2 regions of the Pseudomonas sp. MF06569 genome follow, and region 1 is predicted to be linked to the other one. Evidence: predicted binding sites of a transcription regulator. Region 1 holds the regulator's gene; the other holds the start of a gene.
The links. Region 1 encodes FliA, which starts transcription of late flagellar genes. Its sites were predicted from a motif close to CTAAAGTTTNNNNNNNNNNNGCCGNTAA; they were not measured.
Positions count from the first base shown of each region.

Region 2: the regulator FliA is predicted to act here: its motif matches at 3,834-3,861, upstream of flgM (flagellar biosynthesis anti-sigma factor FlgM).

Region 1 is NZ_JCBCUZ010000007.1:185,898-194,196, reverse strand. It holds gene AC19YQ_RS10165 (fimbrial protein) at 1-607, shown strand, start outside; gene AC19YQ_RS10160 (fimbrial protein) at 747-1,700, shown strand; gene flhA (flagellar biosynthesis protein FlhA) at 1,827-3,956, shown strand; gene flhF (flagellar biosynthesis GTPase FlhF) at 3,968-5,284, shown strand; gene fleN (flagellar synthesis regulator FleN) at 5,404-6,231, shown strand; gene fliA (RNA polymerase sigma factor FliA) at 6,231-6,971, shown strand; gene AC19YQ_RS10135 (chemotaxis response regulator CheY) at 7,174-7,545, shown strand; gene AC19YQ_RS10130 (protein phosphatase CheZ) at 7,566-8,299, shown strand, end outside.
Region 2 is NZ_JCBCUZ010000021.1:66,433-74,731, forward strand. It holds gene flgC (flagellar basal body rod protein FlgC) at 1-369, opposite strand, end outside; gene flgB (flagellar basal body rod protein FlgB) at 373-780, opposite strand; gene cheR (protein-glutamate O-methyltransferase CheR) at 1,095-1,922, opposite strand; gene AC19YQ_RS18020 (chemotaxis protein CheV) at 1,935-2,897, opposite strand; gene flgA (flagellar basal body P-ring formation chaperone FlgA) at 2,976-3,746, shown strand; gene flgM (flagellar biosynthesis anti-sigma factor FlgM) at 3,898-4,224, shown strand; gene AC19YQ_RS18035 (flagella synthesis protein FlgN) at 4,276-4,743, shown strand; gene AC19YQ_RS18040 (flagellar brake protein) at 4,840-5,580, shown strand; gene AC19YQ_RS18045 (MFS transporter) at 5,651-6,979, opposite strand; gene AC19YQ_RS18050 (glutamine synthetase family protein) at 7,044-8,285, opposite strand.

The sequences.
Region 1 (8,299 bases):
GCTACTGGGGAATACATTGGTGGTTAGTAGAGGGAACCCTTATTTAACGGTTGATTCGCCGCCTAATGGTTATATTGAAATACCTGCGGGAGCCAAGGTGTTGACGTTTCGTCTGTGGGTAAAGGTCTTTAGAGGGGCAGTGAAAATCAAGGAGGTCTTTGCGCAAGTTCATGTGTATTCGAGGTTTGCAATCAATTTAAATCCCTCAACCTGTACGATTAATAACAACAACCCAATTAATGTGGACTTTGGTTCGGTGGATCCTGTTGCAATCGGGGGGGATATACCTGCCGGCACACCCTACAGGCAAGGTGTCACTTTGAATTATTCATGCCCTGAAAGGGGTATTGACTCACCCATAGATATCAAGCTGGTGGGGGCGGCCTCTTCGTTTAACTCAAGTGCCCTTGCCACAACTAACCCTAATCTTGCCACAGGCATGCATCGTCTCAGCGCATTAGTCCCTCCGGGAGGTTCTTTCAGGACTCGCATAACGAACAGTTCAGGTAGCGACACGGTGTTGTTTACGCTATTTCGCAAACCCGGCAGCTTCCCTGCCGCAGGGCCTTTCACGGGGAGTGCCACGCTGGTATTGAGTGTGCCTTGAACCTGGCCGGCTTGGGTCGGGGACAGTTAGGTGTGCCGCTGTTGTTGCTGGCAATGATGATGTTGCCCGTTGCGCCGTTTCTTGCCAATCGATCGTTCATGCCGTTTTTTACAGTGTTGTTTATATTAAAGAGGACTGTATGAGATATCTGACTGGGCTGATGTTGTTGATGCTGGTTCACGCCGCCAATGCACGCGATCCGGAGTGTCGGGTAAATGGCGGTAATTGGGTGGATGCGTCAATACACGGGTTTAATGTGTATGTTGATGTCAGTGCGAACATGGGCACCGGGAAAATCTTGTTGGATGGTTACACGATGGATTGCAGGCATGGAATGTCGATTTTCCCTCCCTTGACCCCCATTCAATACACAAGGACCGCTCTCAATGCGGTCAGGCTTGAACCCAGATACAGTAGTTACGGGGGAGGGTTAAATGTCGAGGGCGTCAATTATCCAATACCGATAAGGCTTGGTATTCTCCTCGCGGTACAGAGACTTGAATCTTATGTGAGTGTGTCGGGTCGGCCATATTTGAATATTTCAAGTGCGCCGGGGCAATACGTCAATATTAGATCAGGGGATAAAATTGCAATAGTTGAGTTGGACATGGCTATGTATTTATCCTCAACGTTTGTCAGGGGATATAATACATTTGTCAATGTGTTTGCCCGCAACTCACTCAACTTGAGTCCGTCCACCTGCACGATTAACAATAACAATCCCATAGATGTCGATTTTGGCTCCGTGGACCCGGTTGTGATCGGGGAAACGCCACTGGGCTCGCCCAACACACGAACGGTCACGCTCAACTATACCTGTCCTGACCCGGGTATTTACTCCCCCATAAACGTCACGTTCAGGGGAACTGCCTCCTCGTTCAACTCAAGTGCCCTTGCCACCAGCAATGCCAATCTGGCCACCGCCTTGCTGCGTAGCAATGTAGTCGTCCCTACAGGAGGTTCGTTCAGGGGCACTATCAGCAACAGTTCAGGGAGGGACACGGTCGTGTTTTCGCTTATTCGCAAACCTGACAGCTTTCCTGCCGCAGGACCTTTCACGGGGAGTGCCACGCTGGTAATGAGTGTGCCTTGAACCTGGCTGACGCGTGCGCAAACGAAGGTTTCAGTCGTATTGGCCAAAGTTGGAAGGTTTCTTGCACAGGCAGGCTCTACGGCGCACATGGCGTCAAAAGTTTGCTAAAGGTTTGTCGCAATGTCACTGGATCGCTCTCAGTTAATCAACACCGCGCGCAGCGGTCTGGCCGGCCTGGGTCGGGGACAGTTGGGTGTGCCGCTGTTGTTGCTGGTGATGCTGGCAATGATGATGTTGCCCGTTCCGCCGTTTCTGCTGGACGTGTTTTTCACCTTCAACATCGCGCTGTCGATTGTGGTGCTGCTGGTGTGCGTTTACGCCCTGCGGCCGCTGGACTTTGCGGTGTTTCCCACCATTTTGCTGGTCGCCACCCTGATGCGGCTGGCCCTGAACGTGGCCTCGACCCGGGTGGTGATGCTCCACGGTCATGAAGGTCACGCCGCCGCAGGCAAGGTGATCCAGGCCTTCGGTGAAGTGGTGATCGGTGGCAACTACGTCGTCGGTATCGTGGTCTTTGCGATTTTGATGATCATCAACTTCGTGGTCGTGACCAAGGGTGCCGGGCGTATCTCCGAAGTGAGCGCCCGCTTTACCCTCGACGCCATGCCCGGCAAGCAAATGGCAATCGATGCCGACCTCAACGCCGGTCTGATCGACCAGAACCAGGCCAAGGCCCGCCGTCAGGAAGTGGCCCAGGAGGCCGAGTTCTACGGCTCGATGGACGGTGCCAGCAAGTTCGTGCGCGGTGACGCCATCGCTGGTCTGCTGATTCTGTTTATCAACCTGATCGGCGGCATGGCCGTCGGTATCTTCCAGCACGGCATGACCTTCAGCGAAGCGGGCAAGGTGTACGCCTTGCTGACCATCGGTGACGGTTTGGTGGCGCAGTTGCCGTCCCTGTTGCTGTCTACCGCTGCCGCGATCATGGTGACCCGTGCTTCGGGCTCCGAAGACATGGGCAAGCAGATCAATCGCCAGATGTTTGCCTCACCCAAGGCACTCGCCGTGTCGGCAGGCCTGATGGCTGTGATGGGGATGGTGCCGGGCATGCCGCACTTTTCCTTTCTCAGCCTGGCCGCAGTCGCCGGTGGCGTCGCGTACCTGATGTGGAAGAAGCAGAACGTCGTCAAGGTCCAGGCCCTGCAGGAGGTCAAGCGCCAACAGGAGCTGTTGCCATCGCCTGCCCGCGCCCAAGAGACCAAGGAGCTGGGCTGGGATGACGTGACGCCCATCGACATGATCGGCCTGGAGGTTGGCTATCGGCTGATTCCGCTGGTTGACCGCAATCAGGGTGGCCAGTTGCTGGCGCGGATCAAGGGTGTGCGCAAAAAGCTGTCCCAGGATCTGGGCTTTCTGATGCCCACCGTGCATATCCGCGACAACCTCGACCTGGCCCCCAGTGCGTATCGCCTGACCCTGATGGGGGTGATCCTGGCCGAGGCCGAGATCTACCCGGACCGCGAGATGGCGATCAATCCGGGGCAGGTGTTCGGCACGCTCAACGGCATTACCACCAAGGATCCGGCCTTTGGTCTGGAAGCGGTGTGGATTGAGGTCAGCCAGCGCAGTCAGGCGCAATCGCTGGGCTATACCGTAGTGGACGCCAGTACGGTAGTGGCGACCCACCTTAACCAGATTCTGTACAAACACTCCCATGAGTTGATCGGTCATGAAGAAGTGCAGCAGTTGATGCAACTGCTGGCCAAGTCTTCACCCAAGCTGGCTGAAGAGCTGGTGCCGGGCATCCTGAGCCTGTCCCAACTGCTCAAAGTGTTGCAGGCCCTGCTGGCTGAACAGGTACCGGTGCGTGACATTCGCAGCATTGCCGAAGCCGTCGCGAACAATGCCCATAAGAGTCAAGATACTGCCGCTTTGGTTGCCGCGGTGCGGGTCGGGTTGTCGCGCGCCATCGTGCAAAGCATTGTAGGCGTTGAGTCTGAGCTGCCTGTGATCACCTTGGAGCCAAGGTTGGAACAAATATTGCTCAATAGTTTGCAGAAGGCCGGACAAGGCCAGGAAGAGGGCGTGTTGCTGGAGCCAAGCATGGCAGAAAAGCTCCAGCGCTCGTTGATCGACGCTGCTCAGCGTCAGGAGATGCAAGGTAATCCAGTGATTTTGTTGGTGGCAGGCCCGGTACGCGCGATGCTTTCGCGTTTTGGCCGTCTGGCGGTGCCCAACCTGCATGTACTGGCTTACCAGGAAATTCCTGACAACAAGCAGGTCACGATCGTTGCAACAGTAGGCCCTAACGGCTGAGGGTTTGGTTTATGCAAGTGAAGCGATTTTTCGCCGCCGATATGCGTCAGGCCATGAAGCTGATTCGTGATGAACTGGGGGCGGACGCCGCCATTATTGGCAACCGCCGGATAGCCGGGGGCGTTGAGTTGACCGCGGCCCTGGACTACAAGCTGTCCGCGCTGGCACCCCGTGTACCGAACATTGAGCTCGAAGAAGAGCTGCGCAAGACCCAGTCGCGGATTGTCTCGGCCCAGGCCGAGTTGAGCCTGCGCGGTGAGGGCGAGGCGGGGGACAACCGTCAGTTGTTTGCCGGTCTGCCGCTGACCGCCGCCGAGCCGTTGATCGAGCCGACCCTTGAAGAGCCGCCGCGCCCTGCACCTGCGCCAGCCGCACCGACCATTGATCAGCGCGCATTCGACAACATGCGTCATGAACTCAACGGTTTGCGCGAGTTGCTCGAAGTGCAGCTCGGCTCGCTGGCCTGGAGCCAGTTGCAGGATGCCAAGCCTGCCCAGGCCAATCTGTGGCGTCGCCTGCAGCGTATCGGCCTGTCCGGGCCGCTGTCCCGTGATCTGCTGGCGCAAGTGGCCGGCATCGAGGAGCCGCGTCAGGCCTGGCGGATGCTGTTGGCGCACCTGGCGCGCATGATTGCCACGCCTGAGCTGGAACCGCTGGAAGAGGGCGGTGTGATCGCGATGGTCGGTCCCGCAGGGATGGGTAAAACCACCACGCTGGCCAAGCTGGCGGCGCGTTATGTGCTCAAGTACGGCGCGCAGAACATTGCCCTGGTGAGCATGGACAGCTTTCGAATTGGCGCCCAGGAGCAACTCAAGACCCTGGGCCGGATTCTCAACGTACCGGTGACCCACGTGGCCCCCGGTCAGTCGTTGGGCCAGACCCTTGAGCCACTGGTGCGCAAGCGCGTGGTGCTGGTGGACACCGCCGGGCTGCAAGCCAGCGATCCGGCGTTGCGCCTGCAGCTGGAAAGCCTCGCGGGGCGAGGGATCAAGGCCAGAAATTATCTGGTACTGGCCACCACCAGCCAGAAACAGGTGCTGACGGCGGCGTACCTCAGTTACAAGCGTTGCGGGCTGGCCGGTTGCATCCTGACCAAACTGGATGAAACGGCAAGCCTGGGCGAAGTGTTGAGCCTGGCGATCAGCCACGGGTTGCCGGTGGCGTACCTCACCGATGGTCCAAGGATTCCGGATGACCTTCACCTGCCGCGCCGTCACCAGTTGGTGAGTCGCGCAGTGAGTGTGCAAATGCAGGAAGAACCCAGCGAAGAAGCCATGGCCGATATGTTCGCTGATATCTATCACAGCCCTCCCAAGCGGGTAGGCTGAGGTAGTCAAGATTACGTTGCAATGTACCTACATCTGATGGTCTGAAGGTTTTGTTCCAATGGGGAACGGGCAGCCAACGCATGTAGCCGCGTCTAAGTAAGACAAGGTAAAAAAAGATCATGGGCAGCATGCATCCCGTACAGGTGATCGCAGTGACCGGCGGCAAGGGTGGCGTCGGTAAAACTAACGTCTCAGTCAACTTGTCCATCGCATTGGCCGAGCTGGGCAGGCGCGTTCTGTTGATGGACGCGGACCTTGGACTGGCGAATGTCGATGTCCTGCTGGGCCTGACCCCCAAATTCACCCTGGCCGATGTGGTCGAGGGGCGTTGCGAGCTGCGCGATGTCTTGCTGCAAGGCCCTGGCGGGATTCGTATCGTGCCGGCGGCTTCAGGCACCCAGAGCATGGTGCAGCTGAGCCCGGCGCAACACGCCGGTCTGATCCAGGCCTTCAGCGACCTCGGCGACAATCTGGATGTGCTGGTGATCGACACCGCTGCCGGGATTGGCGAGTCGGTGGTCAGCTTTGTGCGCGCCGCCCAGGAAGTGCTGCTGGTGGTCTGCGACGAGCCGACATCGATCACCGATGCCTATGCGCTGATCAAGCTGCTCAATCGCGATTACGGCATGAACCGCTTTCGCGTATTGGCGAACATGGCCCAGAGCCCGCAGGAAGGGCGCAATCTGTTCGCCAAATTGACTAAAGTCACCGACCGTTTTCTCGATGTGGCCCTGCAATACGTGGGCGCCGTTCCGTATGACGAATGCGTGCGCAAGGCCGTACAAAAACAGCGGGCCGTCTACGAAGCGTTCCCGCGCTCCAAGTGCTCCCTGGCGTTTAAAGCCATCGCCCAGAAAGTCGACACCTGGCCGCTGCCCGCCAACCCCCGCGGGCATCTGGAGTTCTTTGTCGAGCGTCTGGTGCAGCAAGCAGGGGGGCGCTTTTAATGACCGCCAGTGGCTATCGCATGTACAGCAAGGCGTCCCGTGACAGCCAGTACGAGCTGATCGAGCGCTACGCCCCTTTGGTCAAGCGCATTGCCTATCACCTGTTGGCGCGCTTGCCGGCCAGCGTGCAGGTGGACGACCTGATCCAGGCCGGGATGATCGGGCTGCTCGAGGTGTCGGGCAAATACGACGCCACCAAGGGAGCGAGTTTTGAGACCTATGCCGGGATTCGCATTCGTGGCGCCATGCTCGATGAAGTGCGAAAAGGCGACTGGGCCCCGCGCTCTGTCCACCGCAATACGCGCATGGTCAGCGATGCAATTCGGGTAATTGAAGCAAAAACCGGTTGTGACGCTAAAGATCATGAAGTTGCGGCCGAACTCCAGTTAAGCCTTGATGATTATTACGCCATCTTGAATGACACCCTGGGCAGCCGTCTGTTCAGTTTCGACGACTTGTTGCAGGACGGCGAACACGAAGGGCTGCATGAGGATGGCGCAAGTGCTCACCCGGAGCCGTCCCGCGATCTGGAAGACGAACGCTTCCAGGGCGCGCTGGCCGATGCGATTGCCCATCTGCCCGAGCGTGAGCGGCTGGTGTTGGCGCTGTACTACGACGAGGAACTGAACCTCAAGGAAATCGGCGAAGTGCTGGGGGTCAGCGAGTCCCGTGTGAGCCAGCTGCACAGCCAGTGCGCAGCGCGGCTGCGTGCACGCCTGAGCCAGTGGCGAGCGCACTGACGGGAACACGCGTACTTATTGTGGGAGCGGGCTTGCTCGCGATGGGATCGACACGGTGAATCAGAAAAACCGCGCCGCCAGCATCGCGAGCAAGCCCGCTCCCACAGTCGATTCTGGCGGTGTTTGAAAACGAATTGATTGAATGGCGTGTCCCCAGACCGGGCGCGTTTAAGACTGCTTGGAGGTCGAATTGGACAAGAACATGAAAATCCTTATCGTTGATGATTTTTCAACGATGCGGCGGATCATTAAAAACCTGTTGCGTGACCTGGGGTTCACCAACACGGTCGAGGCGGACGACGGCATCACGGCGTTGCCGATCCTCAATCTGGGTCACATCGACTTTTTGGTGACCGACTGGAACATGCCGGGCATGACCGGTATCGAGTTGCTGCGCCACGTGCGCGCCGACGAAAAACTCAAGCACTTGCCGGTGCTGATGGTGACCGCCGAAGCCAAGCGCGAGCAGATCATCGAAGCCGCCCAGGCCGGTGTTAACGGCTATGTGGTCAAGCCGTTCACGGCTATCGCACTCAAAGACAAGATCGAGAAGATCTTTGATCGCATCGGTTGATCGGTTGCCTTGGGGGCGCTATGGAGCATAAAGAATCTACACAGGGCGATTTTGAGTCGACCCTGAAAAAACATGCTCACGAATTGGTCGAAAGCCTTGAAAGAGGCCAGTTTGGCGATGCAGTGCAGCTGATTCACGAACTCAACCAGACCCGTGATCGCGGGTTGTATCGCGAAGTCGGCAAACTGACCCGTGAACTGCACAGTGCAATTGTCAATTTCCATATTGATCCGAGCATGCCGCAAGCCGAAGAAGTGTCGCAGATCACGGATGCCACGGAACGCCTGGCTTATGTTGTGAAGCTCACGGAAGCGGCCGCCAATCGAACCATGGACCTGGTGGAAAACAGCACGCCGCTGGTCAACGGCCTGGGGCAGGAAGCCAAGGCCCTGAGTGCAGACTGGGGTCGCTTCATGCGCCGTGAAATCGGTGCCGAGGAGTTTCGCGAGCTGGCGCGTCGGGTTGACAGTTTTTTGACGCGTAGCGACGAGCAAAGTCAGGTCGTGTCCGCCAACCTCACCGACATCTTGCTGGCCCAGGATTTCCAGGACCTTACCGGTCAGGTCATCAAGCGGGTAACGCAACTGGTCACGGACGTTGAAAGCAATCTGCTCAAACTGGTGCTGATGGCCAGTCAGGTAGACCGCTTTGCCGGCATCGAACACGACCGTGATGCGTTGCGTGCTGAAAATAATTCGCAAAAAAACCAGGCCAAGGGTGAAGGTCCGCAGATTCATGCCGATACACGTAATGA
Region 2 (8,299 bases), on a different contig from region 1:
ACGGCTGGCAGAAATCATGTCAGCCATTTCTTCAACCACATTGACGTTGGGGTAGTACACATAGCCCTTGGCGTCTGCAGAAGGATGGTTAGGTTCGTAACGGGCCTGAAGCTCGCTTTGGTCCTCAACCACGCCCAGCACCTGCACACCTTGGCCTGCACCGTCCTGATTCTGGAACAGCGAGTCGCCGGTGGTGCTTTGCGCGCCCTGAAACATAGTGGCAAATACCGGGTGACGAGCACGGTAGGTCTGGTCGATGCTCGAAGACACGGTGTCGGCGTTGGCGATGTTGCTGGCCACGGTGTTCAGGCGCGTGGTCTGGGCGCTCATGCCACTACCGGCAATATTGAAAACACTGGATAGAGACATGGATTACTCCCCACGCAGGGCCGACATCAGCCCTTTGAATTTGCTGTTGAGCAGGGTGAAGCTGGCCTGGAAGTTGACCGCATTCTCTGCGTAGTTCGATTGCTCCAACTGAGCATCCACGGTGTTCTGGTCGATCGAGGGCTGCATCGGGGTGCGGTACAGCAGCGACTCGTCGCCACTGCTCAGGCCCTGGGCTTCGATATGGCGAGTGTTGGTCTTGTTCAACGCAAAGGCGCCGTTCTGGTTTTTGTCGCTCTGTGCCGCGAGCACAGAGGCAAAGTCCAGATCCCGAGCCTTGTAGTTCGGGGTGTCGGCGTTGGCGATGTTGTTGGCCAGTACCTCGGCACGCTGAGCGCGAAAGCCCAGGGCTTGCTCATGGATACCGAGCGCTTTATCGAAGCTGATGCTCATGTCGGAAAACCTTTGTGGGCTGACCTGAGAATGTGATTCAGGTTTTACATGACAGGGATAGAGCAAACCCCGTGCCAGTTTTTACAGCCCCGTATTTCAAGGGTTTGCCGGGTTGCGGACAGCGGCAATGCCAGAAAAGCGGCAACGGTTGACCGCTGACTGCCGCTTTTCTGCCGCTTGGAGCAGGTTTTTTGTAGTCGCTGCCGAAGGCTGCGATAAGGGCCGCAGGCCCTTGAAAAGGTTTTGCACCGATCTCGGGAAACGGGTTGCTGCGCAACCCTTCGCAGCCTGCGGCAGCGACTACGGATAGAGGTCTATTTGGCCTGGTAGATGATTCCCGGGCTGCATTGGACCATCTGGTAGTGATCCGGCAAGCCGTTGAGGGCTTCAGAGGCGCCCAAAAACAAATAGCCACCCGGTTTCAAGGTGCTGTGGATACGCAGCAGAATGTCTTTTTTCACTTCTGCCGAGAAGTAGATCAACACGTTGCGGCAAAACACGATGTCGAATTTGCCAAACCCTGCGTAACTGTCCAGCAGGTTGAAGGAGCGGAACTCGACCCGATTCTTGATCGGCGTCTTGAGCACCCAGCGCCCCGGCCCCTTGGGATCGAAATAGCGCTGCAAGCGTTCTGGCGACAGGCCCCGGCCAATCGCAAGGTTGTCGTATTCGCCGGTTTTACAGGTATTGAGCATCTGGGCCGACAGGTCGGTGGCAAAAATCTGCACCCCCGCTTTCAACTGCCCAAGGTTGCTGCGCTCAAACTCGTCAATGGCCATCGACAACGAGTACGGCTCCTGCCCCGAAGAACAGGCCGCCGACCAGATTCGCAAACGCTGGCCAGGACTGGCCTTGATTTGCTCGGGCAGCACCTTGTTCTTCAATACTTCGAAGGGGTAGGTGTCGCGAAACCACAAGGTTTCGTTGGTGGTCATCGCATCGACCACCAGTTCGCGCAGCCCGCTGCGCGGCTGGCTCTGGATACGCTGAATCAGCTCGCCCAGGGACTTGATACCTTGCTGCTCCATCAGCTTGTTAAGCCGGCTGGAGACGAGGTACTGCTTGTTTTCACCCAGCAAAATGCCACAGGCTTTTTCCAGGAAGACCCGGAACTGTTCAAAATCCAAATTAGCCGTCGACAAATGTCCTGCCTCTTAAATCGATTTGACCGCCAGGGGTGAGCCCTGGCTATGGTCTGCTGCTTTTATCCGGTCAACTACCCGGGATGCCAGGTCATCAGGTCGGAACTTGGCCAAAAAGTCATCGGCACCGACCTTTTTCACCATAGCCTGATTGAATACCCCGGATAACGAAGTATGCAGAATGATGTGCAGCTTTTGCATCCGCGGATCGTTACGGATTTCAGCAGTCAGGGTGTAGCCGTCCATTTCCGGCATCTCGATATCCGAGATCATCATCAGAAATTCTTCAGACGGGTCCTTGCCCTCCTCCACCAGCTTGCGCAGGTAGTCCAGCGCCTGACGGCCATCATTCAACGACACCACTTCAACGCCTACCGTTTGCAGGCAACGGGCTACCTGCTTGCGTGCCACCGACGAATCGTCGACGGTCAGCACCCGCAATGACAGTGCCTTGCTCCGGGTTTCGACATCCACTACACCGTGGGTGATGGTTTCAGGTGATGGCGAGACTTCTGCCAGTACCTTCTCGACATCGATGATTTCGACCAGTTGATCGTCCAGCCGGGTGACGGCCGTCAAGTAATGGTCGTTACCCGTGCCCTTGGGCGGCGGATGGATCTCTTCCCAGTTCATGTTCACGATGCGTTCAACCGAGCGAACCAGAAAGCCCTGAGTCTTGGTGTTGTACTCGGTGATGATCACAAACGGGCTGCTTTGATCTTTCAGGGCCCCCGCCCCGGTGGCCATGGCCAGATCGAGAATCGGGATGGTCGCGCCTCGAATGCTCGCCACACCACATACCACGGGATGAGACTTGGGAATCAAGGTCAGTTTCGGGCATTGCAGCACCTCCCTGACCTTGAACACATTGATCCCGTAAAGCTGTGGTCCATCCAGACGAAACAACAACAGCTCCAGGCGATTTTGCCCGACCAGCTGAGTGCGCTGGTTAACCGCATCCATCATCCCGGCCATTCTCAGCTCCTCTTAAAAACTTCAAGTTTCATCACGCACTTCCCGGTAAACGGCACGGGGCTTGCTTTTTTATCGGCCATGAACGCAAAAACGACAATTTCCTGCCACCGGCCCTTCCTCCAGACCCTGCGCCGCAGCTGTCTGAGCGTCCTGGCGGCTGGCACCCTGCTTGGCCTGGGCACTCATACCCAGGCTGATGCGTTTACATCGCCTGATCAGCTTATCGGCGTGACCCAGGGCTTTCTTGAATTCACCGTTGAAGACTACCTGGCAACCAGCCAGACCGAGGGGCGATATCAGATCCAGGTCAACAACCTTGACCCCCGTCTGCGACTGGCTCATTGCGACAAGGAATTGACAGCAACCCTCGAAAGCCCGGCACAACCCATGGGCCGGGTGATCGTGCGCGTGCGCTGCGAAGGGGGCTCGCCCTGGACTATCTTCGTTCCAGCCCAGGTCAAACTGTTCCGTGACGTGGTCATCGTCAATCACCCGCTCAAGCGCGGCATGGTGATCGACTATGCCGATGTCACCTTGCGCGAGCGGGATATCAGCCTGATCAATCAGGGCTACCTGACGGCGACTGAACTGGCAGTGGGTCAAAAGCTGCTGCGGCCCATGATCACCGATCAGGTACTGACCCTCACGCACCTGGAACAGGTTGCCACCGTGCGCAAGGGCGACCATGTGGTCATCAGCGCCCGTAGCGGTACGTTAAGTGTCAAAATGCCCGGCGAAGCCCTGTCAGACGGAGGCCTCAGCGAGCAGATACGAGTCAAGAACCTGAACTCCAAGCGTGTGATCCGGGCCCGAGTGACAGCACCCGGTCAAGTTGAGGTGGCATTGTAGGAAAGTTGGCATCAGTCTCCGGACTTTCCTACACTGTGGTTTGACGCAGATCAGTACAGTTCTGTGTGAAGCTATGATTAATCGAGCCTAAAGTTTTTCCGGGTATGGCCGAAAACATGGCAAGCGTCCAAATACCCAGAGGTTTATCGTTATGGTCATCGACTTCAGTCGTCTTGGCAGCGCGCCGCCCTTAACCGGCAGTACGCGCAGCAATGCAAATCAGGAAGCAGGCAGCGCCACGCAAGCGGCCCCGGCTAAAGGCCCTGAGCAAACCAGCGCCAGCGCCCCTAGCGGGGAATCTGTACACCTCAGCCAAGAGGCTCAGCAGTTGCAGAAGATCAGCGACTCGTTGCGTGACCAACCTGTTGTCGACAAAAATCGGGTGGCCGAGCTTAAACAGGCCATCGCCGAGGGCAGCTACAAAGTCGACAGCAACCGGGTCGCCAGCAAACTGCTCAACATGGAAGCCCAGCGCTAGGCCCACATGGCCTGTGCCAGGCTTTTGGACGCTTAACTCCCAGAGCCCGTTATGCACGACGAAAATTTACTGCAACTGATCAATGATGACCTGGCCCCCGCCGAACAACTGCTCGGCCTGCTGCAAGACGAGTCCATTGCCCTGAAAGGCCGCGACATGCAGGTGCTGGAAAACATTCTGGCGCGCAAACAGTCGTTGATCATTTTGCTGGAGCAACATGGCCGCAAGCGCAGCGAGATTCTCGCGGCCCTTGGCCTGGCCACCAACCGCAGCGGCCTCGAAAGCCTTGCCAGCCACTCAAGCGTAGGCGCGCAACTGCTCAGCCAAAGCGATGTGCTGAACCAGTTACTGGCCCAATGCCAGGCTGCGAACCTGCTCAATGGACAGTCGATCCAGACCCAGCAGGCAATCACCGCCAACCAGCTGCGCATTCTTCATGGCGGCGAAGCCCCCTCGTTGTATGACGCCCGCGGCACCACTTCGATGCTCAACAAGCATCGCGCCTACAGCCAGGCTTGAGCCTGCGCATCCGCAGCCTGTAGCGAGACACGCACCATAATGGCAGAATGCCTCTTTTTTGCGTGTCGCTGTATTTTGTCTGGAGATTGATCAACCGTGTTCGACGCCCAAGATGTTCCGCAACCGCCAAAGGTGCTGACCACCCCTTTGGAAATTGCCTCCAACCTGCGGATGCTGCAAGAGAGCCATGACCCGCTGATCATCACTTTCCAGGATCGCACCCAGCGCTTCCAAAGCTATGTGGTGGATATAGACCGTGAGCGCAACACCATGGCGCTGGACGAAATGATCCCCCGTGACGGCGAGCGCTTTCTTGAGGCTGGCATACCGTTTCGGGTTGAGGGTTTCCACGATGGCGTGCGCATTGCCTGGGAGTGCACCACGCCGCTGACCCTTGATGACAGCAAGGATCACCGCTGCTATCGCGGTGCGCTACCCCGCGAAGTGGTTTACCACCAGCGGCGCAACGCATTTCGTGCGGCCCTGCGGCTGGCCAATCTGGTCAGCGTGGAGGTCGCGGGTGAAAAACTCAAAACCCCGATCAAAGGCAAGTTGCTGGACGTTTCTGCAACGGGCTGCAAATTGCGTTTTGAGGGTGATATCGGCCAGGGCATGCAACTGGGTCAGGTGTATGAGCGCTTCAGCGCCGACCTGCCGTTTGGCCTGATGTCCACCCCGGTCGAGTTGCGTTACCTGCACTTTGAAGAGCGGCTGAGCATTACCTTTGCCGGCATGCGCTTTCACAACATCAGCGGCGCCGTACAGCGTCAGGTCGAACGTTTTGTGTATCAACTGCAACGCGAAGCGCGCCAGTTTGATAAAGACGACGATTACTGAACGTGAGTGAACCCTGCACATCCTGTGGGAGCTGCCTTCGCGAGCAAGCCCGCTCCCACAGGGAAAGTGTCTAGGGCTTGGGTTCTGGCTTGGGTTCTGGCTCCGGTTCCGGTTCCGGTTCCGGTTCCGGCTCCACGTTATCCACCATCTGCTCCTGCACCACCTGCTCATCCACCCGCGGGTCAAGCGCCGCTACCAGCGGTGAACTGGACATGCTGTCAGGCATTGCCACGTGATGCAGCGGCGCATCATCGACCTGGTGCAGGTTGGTCACTGCATTCGGGCGAATTCGCCACACCAGGATCAAACCCGCCACGCTGAAAAAGGCGTAGAGCATGTGGCTGCCAAGCACCTTCATCAGAACCCCCGCCACCAGCGGGCCCACACTCGCCCCAATGCCGTAGGTCACCAGTAACATGGCGGTCAGCGACACGCGACGCTCCGGCTCAATGTGGTCATTGGCAAATGCCACGGCCAGCGGATAGATGCAAAACTGCATCAACGCCGCCATGCCACCGGCCACAAACAGCACCTCCAGCGGTACCGACGGCAGGATCGCCAGCGGCAATGCGGCCAGCGCCAGCAAGAAGGCGAAGATGCGGATCAGCAACGGCCGGTCATAGCGGTCGGACAACCAGCCCAATGGCCACTGCACCAGCAACCCGGCAAAAATACAGCTACCCATGTACAGACCGACCAGCTCGGTCGACAGCCCCTGCTGCGAGGCATAAAGCGGCGCCAGACCGTAGAACGAACCCACCAGCAGGCCCGCGCCCATCACCGCGATCAACGACTGGGGTACACGCTTGATAAAAAACTTGGGGTCCATCGGTGCGGGGTGCAGGGGCGCCGGGTGAATACGTCGGGTCATGGCCACGGGCACCAGGCACAGGGCAAAGCACAACGCCACAACCATCAGCAATTCGAGCCCCAGGGCCGGATGGATCACCAGGATCAATTGGCCGAGCACCAGGCCCAGATAGGAAGCGATCATGTACAGGCTGAACACCACGCCTCGCTGCTTGGCATCGGCCTGCTCATTGAGCCAGCTTTCGATGACCATGTACTGGCACATCATGCCCAGACCGACGATCACCCGCAGCAGCAACCATACCGGCAACCAGTCCGTCAGCCCGTGACACAGCACCGCCGCACCGACAATACCGGCGCAGGTGGCGTAGGCACGGATATGCCCGACCCGGGCAATCAGCCGGTGGCCGATCTTGCCGCCCAGGACCAGGCCAAAATAGTTGGCCGCCATCAACGCGCCGACCCACAGGCCGTCAACGTTGTCGGCCGCCAGGCGCAGCGCCAGATAGGTACTCAAGAGGCCAGAACCGATCAACATCATCAGCGAGGCAAAGTACAACGCTCGAAAAGACTTCCAGATTTGGTGCATTGGCTTTCCGTGCGGCTCCTTGTATCTGCAGCCGGGCAAGGCCCGGTGCCACAGATTTAAACAGTTAAGCCTGAGCCGCCAGAACGCGACGCTCCCAGGGAGTTATTTCGTCATGGAAGCTGGTAAGTTCCAGCGTCTTGGACGCAACGTAACCTTCGATGAACTCCACCCCGAACAGTTCAATCGCCAACTGACTGCGCTTGAGGCGATCAAGGGCTGCATGCAAGGTACAGGGCAATGACAGCGCCGGGGGCACTTCGAATTCGCCCTGAATCGCAGCGCTCGGTTCCAGCTCATGCTCAATGCCATATAACCCTGCCGCAAGGCTGGCGGCAATGGCCAGATACGGATTGGCGTCAGCGCCCGGCAAACGGTTTTCAACCCGCCGCGCCACGGGTGAGCTGGCCGGGATCCGAAGGCCTGCAGCACGGTTATCGTGGGACCAGCACGCATTGTTCGGCGAGGCATAGGGGTGGAACAGACGCTGATAGGAATTGACGTTGGGCGCAAACAGCGCCGTGAAGTCAGCCATGCCTGCCTGCTGCCCACCGATAAAGTGGCGAAAGGCGGCCGTCGGCTGCCCCGCCTCGTCGCTGAACACATTACGACCGCTGCCCAGCTCCACCACGCTCTGGTGAATGTGCATCGAGCTGCCGGCGGTGTGGGCCAGTGGCTTGGCCATGCACACAACGGTCAGTCCATGCTTGAGGGCGACTTCCTTGAGTAAATGCTTAAACAAAAACGTCTGGTCGGCGAGCAGCAGCGGATCACCGTGCAGCAGGTTTATTTCAAACTGACTGACGCCCATCTCGTGCATAAAGGTGTCGCGCGGCAAGCCCAGTGCCGCCATGCATGCGTAGACCTCGCTGAAAAAAGGCCGCAAGCCGTTATTGGAGCTGATGCTGAACGCAGAAAAACCTTCTTCAGGACGACCATCGAGCCCCACAGGCGGACGGAATGGCTGGGTCGGATCGGTGTTGGGCGCAAACACAAAGAACTCGAGCTCAGTCGCCACCACCGGCTCCAGACCGCGGGCCGCATAACGGGCGATAACGGCCTTCAACTGACCTCGCGTCGACAACGCCGAGCTTTCACCGCTGAACTCATCGGCGTCACAAATGGCCAGGGCACGGGGTTGCTGACTCCAGGGCAAGCGATGGAGTTGGGCAAGGTCTGGCACCAGGGCCAGGTCGCCATCGTCGCTGCCATAGAAACGCGACTCGGGGTAGCCGCCCATGATGCATTGCAACAGCACGCCACGGGCCATCTGCAAGCGCCGACCTTCGAGAAATCCCGCAGCGGTCATCACCTTGCCACGGG